DNA from 2 places in the Streptomyces sp. NPDC030143 genome. Region 2 is predicted to be linked to the other one. Evidence: predicted binding sites of a transcription regulator. Region 2 holds the regulator's gene; the other holds the start of a gene.

Region 1 (6,567 bases), on a different contig from region 2:
GGTCACCAGATCCTGGGAGTCCTTGAGCTGCCCGGAGGCGGCGAGCACGGAGGGAGCGCCGGCGCCGGCGATGGCGGCGGCCACCACGGCGACCGCGACGATCAGCCGGTTGCGTACGTGGGTCGGGCGGCCCTTGCCGACGGGGGTGCGCTCCGCGCCCCCCTCGGAGGCCGTCTTGCTGCCTGTGCGCCGAGGCCGCGTCTTCTGCACCGGTGCTCGCATTCCTGATTCGTTACCCATGGGCCGGATGACGCTCCGTCAACTGGCGCGTACGTCCGGTACGGTTCCCGACCCTCCCAGTGCCGGTGGGCACGGGCCGCGCATCGCCTGCCCCGCCACCCGAAGGAGTGAACCTCGGAGGGGAGTTGGCGGGCAAGTTCCTCCGGCGTGTGCGGCGGCCTTGCGCGCACGGCCGGTTGGACGTGGGCGGCGGGCTTTGGCAGTATTCGCCGCCACGTCTTCCCGGAGTGCTTCATTCCCTCCCAAAGCAGGCGTCTGACCTGCGTGGGCGCACCGGTCCGGGGAGCGATGCAGGCCTTTTGCGCAGAGCGTGAAGGGGTCGTGCAGACTGGCCGGATGCGGACGGAACTTGTGTCGGAGCCCGGTGACCGGGCGCATCCCAACGAGGACTTCGCGAGCGTCGGACTTCCCGCCTGCGGACAGGGCGGTTCGCTCGTCGTCCTCGACGGCGTGACGGCGCCGTCGGGCGGCACGGGCTGTCTGCATTCGGTCTCCTGGTACACCGCGCGTCTTGGCGGGGCCCTGACCGAACTGACCGTTTCGCTCCCGGATGTTCCCCTGGTCGAGGCGTTGGCCCGCGCCATCGCGCGTACCTCCGACGCCCATGCCGCAACCTGTGACCTTTCTCACCCGCGCACCCCTCAGGCGACCGTGGCTCTCGCGCGGTGGACGCCGGAGACGGTCGAGTACCTGGTGCTGTGCGACTCGGTCCTGTTGCTGGCCTCGCCCGACGGCGCGGTCACCCCGGTCCTGGACGACCGCCTCGCCCGTCTGCCCCGCGCGCTGCTGGCGAGCGAGGAGATCTGCAACGCGCGGGCCCGCAACCGGGAAGGCGGCTTCTTCACGGCCGGCGCGGATCCGGCGGTGGCCGCCCGCGCTGTGACCGGGAGCGTCCCGCGCGCGCGGGTGGCGTCGCTGGCCGCACTGACCGACGGGGCGACGCGCTGGGTGGAGACGTTCCGCGAGGGCGACTGGACGGACCTGTTCACCTACGTCCGCAAGGCGGGCCCGGGGGCCCTGGTGAAGCGTGTCCGCGAACTGGAGCGGGCGGACACGGCCCGCGCCCACCTGGGCCGCGGCAAGACCCACGACGACGCGACGGCCGTGTACGTGGAGTGGTGAGCCCCCACGGGGTGGCCCCGGGACGGCCACGGGGCGATCGAGGGCAGGCGGGGCGCGGGCGGCCACGGAGCGGTCAAGGGGCCAGCCCTCGGGGGCGCGGGGCGGTCAAGGGGCCAGCCCTCGGCAGGGGCGCGGGCCGGTCGCGGGTGATCGGAGGGCAGCCGCCGGGCGATCCGGGGCAGCCGCCAAGGGGCGCTGAGCGATCACGGGCAGGCGCCGGGGGACGGGGAGCGATCCGGGGCAGCCGCCAGGGGACCCTGAGCGATCACGGGCAGGCGCCGGGGGGCGCGGGGCGGTCGGGCCGGCGGCTACCGGGCCATGCCCCGGTTGAGCTGGTGCAGCAGTCGCGCCAGCTCGGCGATCTCGCCGCGGTCCCAGTGGGAGAGCTGGCTGACGTACCGGGCGCGGCGGGCCTCGCGGACCCGACCGACCCGGGTGCGGCCCTCCTGGGTCAGGTCGACCAGCCAGGCCCGGCCGTCCGCCGGGTCCGGCTCGCGGGCGACGAGGCCGAGCTGCTCCAGGGCGCGCAACTGGCGCGACATGGTGGCCTTGCCGACGCCGATGTAGGCGGCGAGTTCCGTCGCCCGCTGGCGTCCGCACTCCTCCAGCCGCACGAGGAGCCCGTACGCGGCGGACTCCAGGTCGGGGTGGACCTCGCGGGCCATCTCCCCCTGGTTGGCCCGGGCACGGCGCAGCAGCACCGTCAGCTCCCGCTCCAGCGACAGGAATTCCTGGTCCACACCGCTCGGCAGCGTCTCGGACGCGCCGCCGCGTCCGTCGCCGTTTGCGCCCTCGTGCACGTCAGCACTCCTGATCCGGTTGCCCGCACCTGATTCTACGTGCGTAGGTCTGCACCGGTGGCTCGCCACCGGGTCCGCCCGGGACGGCATGCCCGTGCCGCCCGCGGGGCGTCCGCGGCGAGAGCCCGGGCCTCCTCACGGGGACCCGGGTCTCCCTGTTTCCGGCCGCGTCCGTCACGCCGCGACCGGAACCTCCGGCGCCGCCCCGTTCGTCGCGGGGGAGAGCGCCAGCTCCAGGACCTGGCGGACGTCGGTGACGGCATGGACGTCGAGTGTGTCCAGCACCTCGCTCGGCACGTCGTCCAGGTCCGGCTCGTTGCGCTTGGGGATGATCACGGTGGTCACCCCGGCGCGGTGCGCGGCGAGCAGCTTCTGCTTCACGCCTCCGATGGGCAGGACCCGGCCGGTGAGCGACACCTCGCCGGTCATCGCCACGTCCGTGCGCACCAGTCGCCCGGAGAGGAGGGACGCGAGGGCCGTCGTCATCGTGATGCCGGCGCTCGGGCCGTCCTTGGGGACCGCGCCCGCCGGGAAGTGGATGTGCACGCCCCGGTCCTTCAGGTCGCCCACCGGCAGTTCCAGTTCGGCGCCGTGCGAGCGCAGGAAGCTCAGCGCGATCTGCGCCGACTCCTTCATCACGTCACCGAGTTGTCCGGTCAGGGTCAGGCCGGCCGCGCCGGTCTCCGGGTCGGCCAGCGAGGCCTCCACGTAGAGCACGTCGCCGCCGGCGCCCGTGACCGCGAGGCCGGTGGCCACGCCCGGTACGGAGGTGCGCCGCTCGGCCGGGTCCTGTGCGGACTCGGGCACGTGGTGCGGCCGTCCGATCAGCGCGCGCAGGTCCTCGTCGCGGACGGTGAACGGCAGCTCGCGCTCGCCCAGTTCGTGCTGGGCGGCCACCTTGCGCAGCAGCCGGGCGACGGACCGCTCGAGGTTGCGCACGCCGGCCTCACGCGTGTACTCGCCGGCCAGCTTGCGCAGCGCGCTCTCGTCGAGGGTCACCTCGTCCGCGTCCAGACCGGCCCGCTCCAACTGGCGCGGGAGCAGGTGGTCTCGGGCGATGACGACCTTCTCGTCCTCGGTGTACCCGTCCAGGCGGACCAGCTCCATGCGGTCGAGCAGGGCCTCCGGGATGGCCTCGAGCACGTTGGCGGTGGCGAGGAAGACCACGTCGCTGAGGTCCAGCTCCACCTCCAGGTAGTGGTCCCGGAAGGTGTGGTTCTGCGCCGGGTCCAGCACCTCCAGCAGGGCGGCGGCCGGGTCGCCGCGGAAGTCGGAGCCCACCTTGTCGATCTCGTCGAGCAGCACGACCGGGTTCATCGAGCCGGCCTCCTTGACGGCGCGGACGATCCGGCCGGGCAGCGCGCCGACGTAGGTGCGCCGGTGGCCCCGGATCTCGGCCTCGTCGCGGACGCCGCCGAGGGCGACGCGGACGAACTTGCGGCCCATGGCGTGCGCGACGCTCTGGCCGAGGCTCGTCTTGCCCACGCCGGGCGGGCCCACCAGGGCGAGCACGGCACCGCCGCGCCGCCCGCCGACCACGCCGAGGCCGCGGTCGCCGCGCCGCTTGCGCACCGCGAGGTACTCGGTGATGCGCTCCTTCACGTCCTCCAGACCGGCGTGCTCGGCGTCGAGGACGGCCTTGGCGCCGCGGATGTCGTAGGAGTCCTCGGTCCGTTCGTTCCACGGCAGCTCGAGGACGGTGTCGAGCCAGGTGCGGATCCAGGAGCCCTCGGGCGACTGGTCGCTCGCCCGCTCCAGCTTGCCGACCTCCTTGAGCGCGGCCTCGCGGACCTTCTCCGGCAGGTCGGCGGCCTCGACGCGGGCGCGGTAGTCGTCGGACTCCTCGCCCTCCGTCTCGCCGTTCAGCTCGCGCAGCTCCTTGCGGACGGCCTCCAGCTGGCGCCGCAGCAGGAACTCGCGCTGCTGCTTGTCGACGCCCTCCTGGACGTCCTTGGCGATGGTCTCGGCGACGTCCTGCTCGGCGAGGTGGTCGCGCAGTTGCTGGGTGGCGAGCCGGAGGCGGGCGACCGGATCGGCCGTCTCCAGGAGTTCCACCTTCTGCTCGGTGGTCAGGAAGGGCGAGTAGCCGGAGTTGTCGGCGAGGGCGGAGACGTCGTCGATGGCCTGGACGCGGTCGACGACCTGCCAGGCACCACGCTTGCGCAGCCAGGCGGTGGCGAGGGCCTTGTACTCCTTGACCAGCTCCGCGACCTGCCCGGGCAGGGGCTCGGGCACGGTCTCGTCGATCCTGGTGCCCTCCACCCACAGCGCCGCCCCGGGCCCCGTGGTGCCGGCGCCGATGCGCACACGGCCACGGCCGCGGATGAGGGCGCCCGGGTCGCCGTCGGCCAGCCGGCCGACCTGCTCGACCGTGCCGAGCACGCCGGTGCTCGCGTAGGTCCCGTCGAGGCGAGGCACCAGGAGCACCCTGGGCTTGCCGGGCTCCGACCGGGCGGCGGCCTGGGCGGCCTCCACGGCGGCCCGCACATCGGCGTCGCTCAGGTCCAGCGGAACCACCATCCCGGGCAGCACCACTTCGTCGTCGAGCGGCAGCACGGGCAGGGTGAGCGGTGTGAACGCTGCGGACTCAGCAGCCATGATCTCCCCTTCGGCAGTCAAGTTGAGTTATGCCGACTCAATGCACGAGAGCGATCGATTGTTCCCCGACCCCCGTTCGCTCTCAGCGATCACGTCTGCCGCGGGGACGCCCGGGCCGCCTATCGTCCTCCACGTAATACCCGAACAATGATTATGACTATTACGGAGGCGCCGTGAGCGGCAGCGGCACGGTACGGGCATGGGTGGACGGCTGGGTCGTGTCGCGCGGGGCGGCTCCGCCGGTGCCCGAGCCGTGGGGCTTCACCGTGGACGTGGGGCAGCCGGGGCAGGTGTCCCGGCACGTCTTCGCCGGCGTCGGCACGGAGGTCGAGGAGGAGGACGTGCGCGCCGTCGCGGACGGGGTGACGGGGGCCGGTGTGTGGCTCAAGGCGTTCCGCGACCCGGCCGAGGTCGGGGGCTGGCTGGGCGAGGGCTGGTGGGTGGACCCGGAGCCCGGCTGGCTGATGACGGTGCCGTTGCAGGGGCGGAGCGCCCCCGTACCCCCTCCGGCCGGCTACCGCCTGCGCCACTGGACGCGCGGCGGCGTCGTCCGCGCCCTGATCACCGCCCCCGACGGTTCCCTGGCGGCCCGCGGCCAGATCGCCCCGACCGGCGCCACGGCCGTCGCCGACCAGATCGAGACGGCCCCCGACCACCGCCGCCGCGGCCTGGGCGGCGTGATCATGCACACCCTCGGGTCGGCTGCCGCGGCGGAGGGCGCGGAACGGGGGGTCCTGGCGGGGACACCGGCCGGGCGGCGGCTGTACGAGTCGGTGGGGTGGACCACGGTGGCCCCGTTGACCAGCGCGAGGTTCGACGGTCGGGGGCGGGCGTGAGGGGCGCGCGCCGGAGGGCCTGAGGGATGTGGCCGGAGCGAGGCATGACGGCGGCGGCCGGGGCAAGACCTGAACGGCGGTGACCGAGGCTGCGGGCGGAGCGGAACCGCAACGGCGGCGGTCGGGCCGAGGCCTCAGCGTCGGCGAGCGCGAGCGGAGTGAAACACCGGAGCTCTTCGCCGGGACCGAGCCCGCCCGCCGTCGCGCCGCTCGCGATCAGCGCACCTGGACCGCCCCGGCCCCCACCGTCCGCCCGCGGGCCCGCCGCAGCCACGGCCAGGTGGCGATGCCGATGATGAGGGCGATCATGTGGCCCCAGTCGGTCATCGGGTCGGTGAAGGCGAGCAGGCCCTGGACCAGCAGGGCGCCGAAGGCGGCGAGGAGCGGCCACCGCAGCCAGGGGGTGAGCAGGCCGGCCAGCGCCCCGGTGCTCGCGGCGACGCCGAAGCTGATGCCGTAGTCCAGGCGGTGCAGGGAGCTCTCGGGCAGGTGGCCCACGAGGACGGCGAGGCCGACGGGCACCTCGGTGGCGAGGGTGGCCAGGACGTGTCCGAGCAGGAACACGCCCGCCGTGCGCAGACCTCCGACGCGCCGCTCCAGCGCGGTCAGCACGAGCAGGAAGCCCACGGTGAACGGCGAGGCGAAGCCGCCCGCGATCCACAGCGCGCTGGCCAAGAGCACCTGAACCGGCGCTCGGAGCAGGTGGGCCACGTCCGTGCTCGACCCCTGGTGCAGTTGCTGCACGAGCGCGGCGTCGGCGTGGGCGGCGACATAGGACGTCACGGCGAGGACGACGGCGTAGGCGAAGGTGAAGGGCGTGCCGACGGGGGTGGGGAGCAGCCGCCAGGGGCGCGGGCGGGGTCCGCTCCCGACGGCCGGCGAGGGGGACCCGGCGGGACCGCGCTGGCGGGGGATCCCGTCCAGCAGGCCCGAGACCTCGGGGAACGCCTCGGCCGTCGCCGCGCGCTCAT
Region 2 (6,567 bases):
GGGTGCCTGCGCGGCGGCCGAGGTGATGGACGGGCTCGCGGTGCTGCTGAGCGTGCTGGCCGCCGCGCTGACCGGGTTCCTCATGCACAACTGGCCTCCCGCGCGCGTGGCGCTCGGCGGGTGCGGCTCGCTGTTCGCCGGTTTCCTGCTCGCGGCGGCGGCCGTCACCGCGCGCGGGGGGCAGGACCCGGCGGTCGGATCGGGGGTGCTGTTCGCGCTGACGGCGGTGGCCGTCCTCGACGCCGTCCTCGTCCTGGCCGGACGGCGTCTGGCCGGACGGCCGCTGCTGCGCGGCGCCCCGGACCACCTCGTCCACCGGCTGCGGCGGCTCGGCCTCACCGCGCGGGGCGCGGTGGTGCTCGTCGGTGTGGCGGCGTTCGCCGGGGTACTCGTGGGGGTCCTGGTGCACGTCGGCTGGACGGGAGGGCGGGCCGCGCTCTGGGTCGCGGGGGTGGTGGCGGTCGTCGCCCTCGGTCTGCTGCGGGTCCCGGTGCACGGGGCGCGGCGGCAGGGCGGTGCGGGGTCCCGGCGTCAAGCCGTGTCCTCGGTGCGCCCCCCTCGGAGGTCGGCCGAGTCACCCGCGCGAGCGGTCCGGCGTATGGCGTCCGCACCGGTCGAACCGCAGGTCAAGCCAGAGGTCGGGGGATCCTTGCGTGTAAGGAACGGATAAGAGTTGAGTCCGCTCGACTCAGGTCTGTTGACCGGGCGGTGGTCGTCGTGCACACTTGAGTCCGTTCCACTCAAGTCAGCTGGAGGAAGATCACCATGGCACGTGCGGTCGGCATCGACCTGGGCACGACTAACTCCGTCGTCAGCGTTCTGGAGGGCGGCGAGCCCACCGTCATCACCAACGCCGAGGGTGCCCGGACCACGCCGTCCGTCGTCGCCTTCGCCAAGAACGGCGAGGTGCTGGTCGGCGAGGTCGCCAAGCGCCAGGCGGTCACCAACGTGGACCGGACCATCCGCTCGGTGAAGCGTCACATGGGCACCGACTGGAAGATCGAGCTCGACGGGAAGCCCTTCAACCCGCAGCAGATCTCCGCGTTCATCCTGCAGAAGCTGAAGCGGGACGCCGAGGCCTACCTGGGCGAGAAGGTGACCGACGCGGTCATCACCGTCCCGGCCTACTTCAACGACTCCGAGCGCCAGGCGACGAAGGAGGCCGGCGAGATCGCCGGTCTGAACGTCCTGCGCATCGTCAACGAGCCCACCGCGGCGGCGCTCGCCTACGGCCTCGACAAGGACGACCAGACGATCCTCGTCTTCGACCTCGGCGGCGGCACCTTCGACGTGTCCCTGCTGGAGATCGGCGACGGCGTCGTCGAGGTGAAGGCCACCAACGGTGACAACCACCTCGGTGGTGACGACTGGGACCAGCGCGTCGTCGACTACCTGGTCAAGCAGTTCGCCAGTGGCCACGGCGTGGACCTCGGCAAGGACAAGATGGCGCTCCAGCGCCTGCGCGAGGCCGCCGAGAAGGCGAAGATCGAGCTGTCCTCGTCCACCGAGACCTCGATCAACCTGCCCTACATCACCGCGTCCGCCGAGGGCCCGCTGCACCTGGACGAGAAGCTCACCCGCGCCCAGTTCCAGCAGCTGACCGCCGACCTGCTGGAGCGCTGCAAGACGCCGTTCCACAACGTCATCAAGGACGCCGGCATCTCCATCAACGAGATCGACCACGTCGTCCTCGTCGGCGGTTCCACCCGCATGCCCGCCGTCGCCGAGCTCGTGCGCGAGCTGACCGGCGGCAAGGAGGCCAACAAGGGCGTCAACCCGGACGAGGTCGTCGCCATCGGCGCCTCGCTCCAGGCCGGTGTCCTCAAGGGTGAGGTCAAGGACGTCCTGCTCCTCGACGTGACCCCGCTGTCCCTCGGCATCGAGACCAAGGGCGGCATCATGACCAAGCTGATCGAGCGCAACACCACGATCCCGACCAAGCGCTCCGAGATCTTCACGACGGCCGAGGACAACCAGCCGTCCGTGCAGATCCAGGTCTACCAGGGCGAGCGCGAGATCGCGGCGTACAACAAGAAGCTCGGGATGTTCGAGCTGACCGGTCTGCCGCCGGCGCCCCGCGGCGTCCCGCAGATCGAGGTCTCCTTCGACATCGACGCCAACGGCATCATGCACGTGACCGCGAAGGACCTGGGCACGGGCAAGGAGCAGAAGATGACCGTCACCGGCGGCTCCTCGCTGCCGAAGGACGAGGTCGACCGCATGCGCCAGGAGGCCGAGCAGTACGCGGAGGAGGACCACCGCCGCCGCGAGGCCGCCGAGGCCCGCAACCAGGGCGAGCAGCTCGTCTACCAGACCGAGAAGTTCCTCAAGGACAACGAGGACAAGGTCCCGGGCGAGATCAAGACCGAGGTCGAGTCCGCCGTCGCCGAGCTGAAGGAGAAGCTCAAGGGCGAGGACACCGCCGAGATCCGCACCGCCACCGAGAAGGTCGCGGCCGTGTCGCAGAAGCTCGGCCAGGCCATGTACGCCGACGCGCAGGCCGCGGGCGGTCCCGAGGGCGCCACCGCCGGCGGTGCCAAGGCCGCCGACGACGACGTCGTCGACGCCGAGATCGTGGACGACGAGCGCAAGGACGGTGCCGCGTGACGGAGGAGACCCCGGGCTTCGAGGAGAAGCCCGACGTCCCCTCCGGCGCCACCCCCGACGACGCCGAGCCGAAGGCCGACTCCTCCGCCGCGGCGGAGGAGTCGGCCCCGGCCGGGGACGCGAACCAGACAGCCGGGCTGGTGGCCCAGCTGGACCAGGTGCGCACCGCGCTCGGCGAGCGCACCGCGGACCTCCAGCGGGTCCAGGCCGAGTACCAGAACTACCGCCGCCGGGTCGAGCGCGACCGGATCGCGGTCAAGGAGATCGCCATCGCGAACCTCCTGACCGAGCTCCTGCCCGTCCTCGACGACATCGGCCGCGCGCGCGAACACGGCGAGCTCGTCGGCGGTTTCAAGTCCGTCGCCGAGTCGCTGGAGACCGTCGCGGCCAAGATGGGCCTCCAGCAGTTCGGCAAGGAGGGCGAGCCCTTCGACCCGACGATCCACGAGGCCCTGATGCACAGTTACGCGCCGGACGTCACCGAGACGACGTGCGTGGCGATCCTGCAGCCCGGGTACCGGATCGGCGAGCGCACCATCCGCCCCGCGCGGGTGGCCGTCGCCGAGCCCCAGCCCGGCGCCCAGACGGTCAAGGCGGAGGACGCCGAGCAGGCCGACGACAAGGAGAGCGGTGGCCCGGACGAGGGCTGACGTTGAACTGAGAAGAGAGGAGGGACGTCGAGGATGAGCACCAAGGACTTCATCGAGAAGGACTACTACAAGGTCCTCGGCGTCCCCAAGGACGCCACCGAGGCCGAGATCAAGAAGGCGTACCGCAAGCTCGCCCGCGAGTTCCACCCGGACGCCAACAAGGGCAACACCAAGGCCGAGGAACGCTTCAAGGAGATCTCCGAGGCGAACGACGTCCTCGGCGACCCCAAGAAGCGCAAGGAGTACGACGAGGCACGCACCCTCTTCGGCAACGGCGGCTTCCGCCCGGGGCCGGGCGCGGGCGGCGGCTCCTTCAACTTCGACCTGGGCGACCTCTTCGGAGGCGGCGCCCAGGGCGGCGGGGGAGCCGGCGGCTTCGGCGGCGGACTCGGTGACGTCTTCGGGGGCCTGTTCAACCGCGGCGGCACGGGCACGACCCGGACCCAGCCCCGGCGCGGCCAGGACATCGAGTCCGAGGTCACGCTGAGCTTCACGGAGGCCATCGAGGGCGCGACGGTACCGCTGCGCATGTCCTCGCAGTCCCCGTGCAAGGCCTGCTCCGGCACCGGCGACAAGAACGGCACACCGCGTGTGTGCCCGACCTGCGTCGGCACCGGCCAGGTGGCGCGCGGCTCGGGCGGCGGCTTCTCGCTGACCGACCCCTGCCCGGACTGCAAGGGCCGCGGCCTGATCGCCGAGCACCCCTGCCCGGACTGCAAGGGCAGCGGCCGGGCCAAGTCGTCCCGCACCATGCAGGTGCGCATCCCGGCGGGCGTCACCGACGGGCAGCGCATCCGGCTGCGCGGCAAGGGGGCACCCGGCGAGCGCGGCGGCCCGGCCGGCGACCTGTACGTCGTCGTCCACGTCGGCGCCCACCCGGTCTTCGGCCGCAAGGACGACAACCTGACGGTGACGGTGCCCGTGACGTTCTCGGAGGCGGCGCTCGGCGGCGAGATCCGCGTTCCCACCCTCGGCGGCCCGGCGCTCACGCTGAAGCTGCCGCCCGGCACCCCCAACGGGCGCACCATGCGCGCGCGGGGCAAGGGAGCGGTCCGCAAGGACGGCACCCGAGGCGACCTCCTGGTCACCGTCGAGGTGAGTGTTCCGAAGGACCTGCCGGGGAAGGCTCGTGACGCGCTGGAGGCGTATCGCGAGGCGACCGCGGACGAGGACCCGCGGGCGGAGCTGTTCGAGGCCGCGAAGGGAGCATGAGAGTGATGGACGGCCGTCGACGTAACCCGTATGAGCTGACCGAGGAGACCCCGGTCTACGTCATCTCGGTGGCGGCCCAGCTCTCCGGCCTTCACCCGCAGACGCTGCGCCAGTACGACCGTCTGGGCCTGGTCTCCCCGGACCGCACCGCCGGCCGGGGCCGCCGCTACTCGGCCCGTGACATCGAACTGCTGCGCACCGTGCAGCAGTTGTCGCAGGACGAGGGCATCAACCTGGCCGGTATCAAGCGGATCATCGAGCTGGAGAACCAGGTCGCCGCGCTCCAGTCCCGCGTCGTGGAGCTGGAGGCCGCGCTGGACGGCGCGGCGGCGGCGATGCAGCAGCGCGAGGCCGCCGTCCACGCCTCCTACCGGCGGGACCTGGTCCCTTACCAGGAGGTCCAGCAGACGAGCGCGCTGGTGGTGTGGCGGCCGAAGCGGCAGCAGGCGTCGGACTGACGACCCGTGCATTCCCCTGGCGAGGAGAGGTGGACGTACCGCGGATGATGCCGCCGTACTGTGGCGTGTGCAACGCCTCCATGCAGCGTGGTGATCTCGCCTTCGAGGACTTCACCCTGGTGTACTTCCGCGCCACGCGGACGTATCCGGACGACTGGGTCGGCCACCCGGAGAACGCCGTGTGGTTCTGCGCCGACCACGTCTCGCTCGCGGACGGCCTGAGGGACCTGACCGCCGCGGAGGCCTTCGAGCGGATCCGCGCGAAGGTGGAAGCGACCGCGGAAGGCCGGGGCGGGAAGCCCGAGACCTCGGGACAGGAAGCCTGAGACCCTCCCGGGGCCGGGAAGCCGAGACCTGGGGACAGGAAGCCTGAGACCCCGGGGCCGGGAAGCCCGATACCTGGGGCAGGGAACCCGAGACGCGTGCGCGAGGGCCCGGAGGAACCTTTCCTCCGGGCCTTTTCGCCTCCCTGCGGGCTGAGGGGTCCTCGCGCCCTCGCCCGTCAGGGGGGCCAGTAGTCGCTCAGCACGCAGCCGTCGACCAGAGCCGGCTCGGTGCGGTAGCCGGACGGCGGGGAGAAGTCCGGGTCGCAGGTGAAGAAGACCAGCTCGGAGTGGGAGAGCGCCTCCCCCTGGTCGTCGCCGACCGGGACGACCGCGATGTTCTCGCCGATGGCGAACTTGTCGCCGCTCGCCTTGGCCGCGGTCTGGAACTTCCTCATGTCCGACACGGTCAGCAGGGCGATGGGATGCCGGGAGTCCTTGCAGACGGCGCGTTCCGCGATGCCCCAGGCCGGGTCCGACGCCTCCTCGGTCCCCCACGCCTCGGCCGTGCCGTCGTGCCCCCTGTCGTAGGCGTCGCCCGGCTCCACCTCCTTGCAACTGGTGTAGAGGTCGACGTACCGGGCGAGGGTGGCGGTGTCCGCCGCCTCGGGCAGGGCGCCGTCGAAGCCCTGCTCGGAGCTGCCGCCGCCGTCGGACGGCTTGCCGCCCGCGCCGTCGGCCGATCCGGTGGGGCGGAGCCAGTCCGGCGTGGCGAGGGCCTTGTCGGCGCCCTCCGTGCCGCTGCCGCCGGTGTCGTCGTCGCACCCCGTCAGCGTCGCCAACGCGACGACGGCGACGCCCACCGTGAGTGCTCGCTTGATGCGCATGATGTCCGTTCTCCTGCTGCCGATCCGACCGGGCGGACCCTACCTGGCGTCCTGGTCGGGGTGTTCGGGCCGGGGTACGGCCGAGAGCCACGGGTTCTGCCGTTGGGGCGCCGGCTGCCGGGGCGGGAGCGCGTGCGGCTGGGGCGAAGGCGCCGGCAGGGGCCGCGGGGCGGGGGCGGGCTCCGGGGCGGGGACCTCCTGCTGCGGCCCGGGAGCCGCCGCGGGGCCCGCGGGCGGAGCCGTCGGCGGCTCCGTGGCGTCCTGGAGGACGATGTGCGGGTTGCAGTCGCCGGCGTGCACCCGCACCGCGCCGGTCGGCTCCCGTTCCACCACCAGCAGGCCGAACTCGGCGAGCGCCTGGAGTTGGGTGGGTTCCAGGGCGTACTCGTAGACGCGCTGCCGGCCGAGGGCGTGGCTGGTGCTGTCGCTGTCGCCGGTGGTGCGGGTCGCCGCCTCGTTCGTACCGTGGGTGAGGCTGTCGGAGGTGCCG

Evidence for each region. Region 2 encodes HspR, which represses chaperone genes until heat shock. Its sites were predicted from a motif close to TTGAGNNNNNNNNNCTCAA; they were not measured.
Region 1: the regulator HspR is predicted to act here: its motif matches at 4,783-4,801, upstream of lon (endopeptidase La).

Annotation. Positions count from the first base shown of each region.
Region 1 covers NZ_JBVIAY010000027.1:29,683-36,249, reverse strand. The annotation lists gene ACZ4YY_RS32250 (sensor histidine kinase) at 1-210, opposite strand, end outside; gene ACZ4YY_RS32245 (protein phosphatase 2C domain-containing protein) at 577-1,362, shown strand; gene ACZ4YY_RS32240 (MarR family winged helix-turn-helix transcriptional regulator) at 1,671-2,162, opposite strand; gene lon (endopeptidase La) at 2,337-4,760, opposite strand; gene ACZ4YY_RS32230 (GNAT family N-acetyltransferase) at 4,934-5,596, shown strand; gene ACZ4YY_RS32225 (rhomboid-like protein) at 5,813-6,567, opposite strand, start outside.
Region 2 covers NZ_JBVIAY010000008.1:271,860-278,426, reverse strand. The annotation lists gene ACZ4YY_RS17215 (MraY family glycosyltransferase) at 1-670, shown strand, start outside; gene dnaK (molecular chaperone DnaK) at 766-2,607, shown strand; gene grpE (nucleotide exchange factor GrpE) at 2,604-3,257, shown strand; gene dnaJ (molecular chaperone DnaJ) at 3,291-4,469, shown strand; gene ACZ4YY_RS17195 (heat shock protein transcriptional repressor HspR) at 4,475-4,927, shown strand; gene ACZ4YY_RS17190 (hypothetical protein) at 5,008-5,253, shown strand; gene ACZ4YY_RS17185 (hypothetical protein) at 5,430-6,077, opposite strand; gene ACZ4YY_RS17180 (hypothetical protein) at 6,117-6,567, opposite strand, start outside.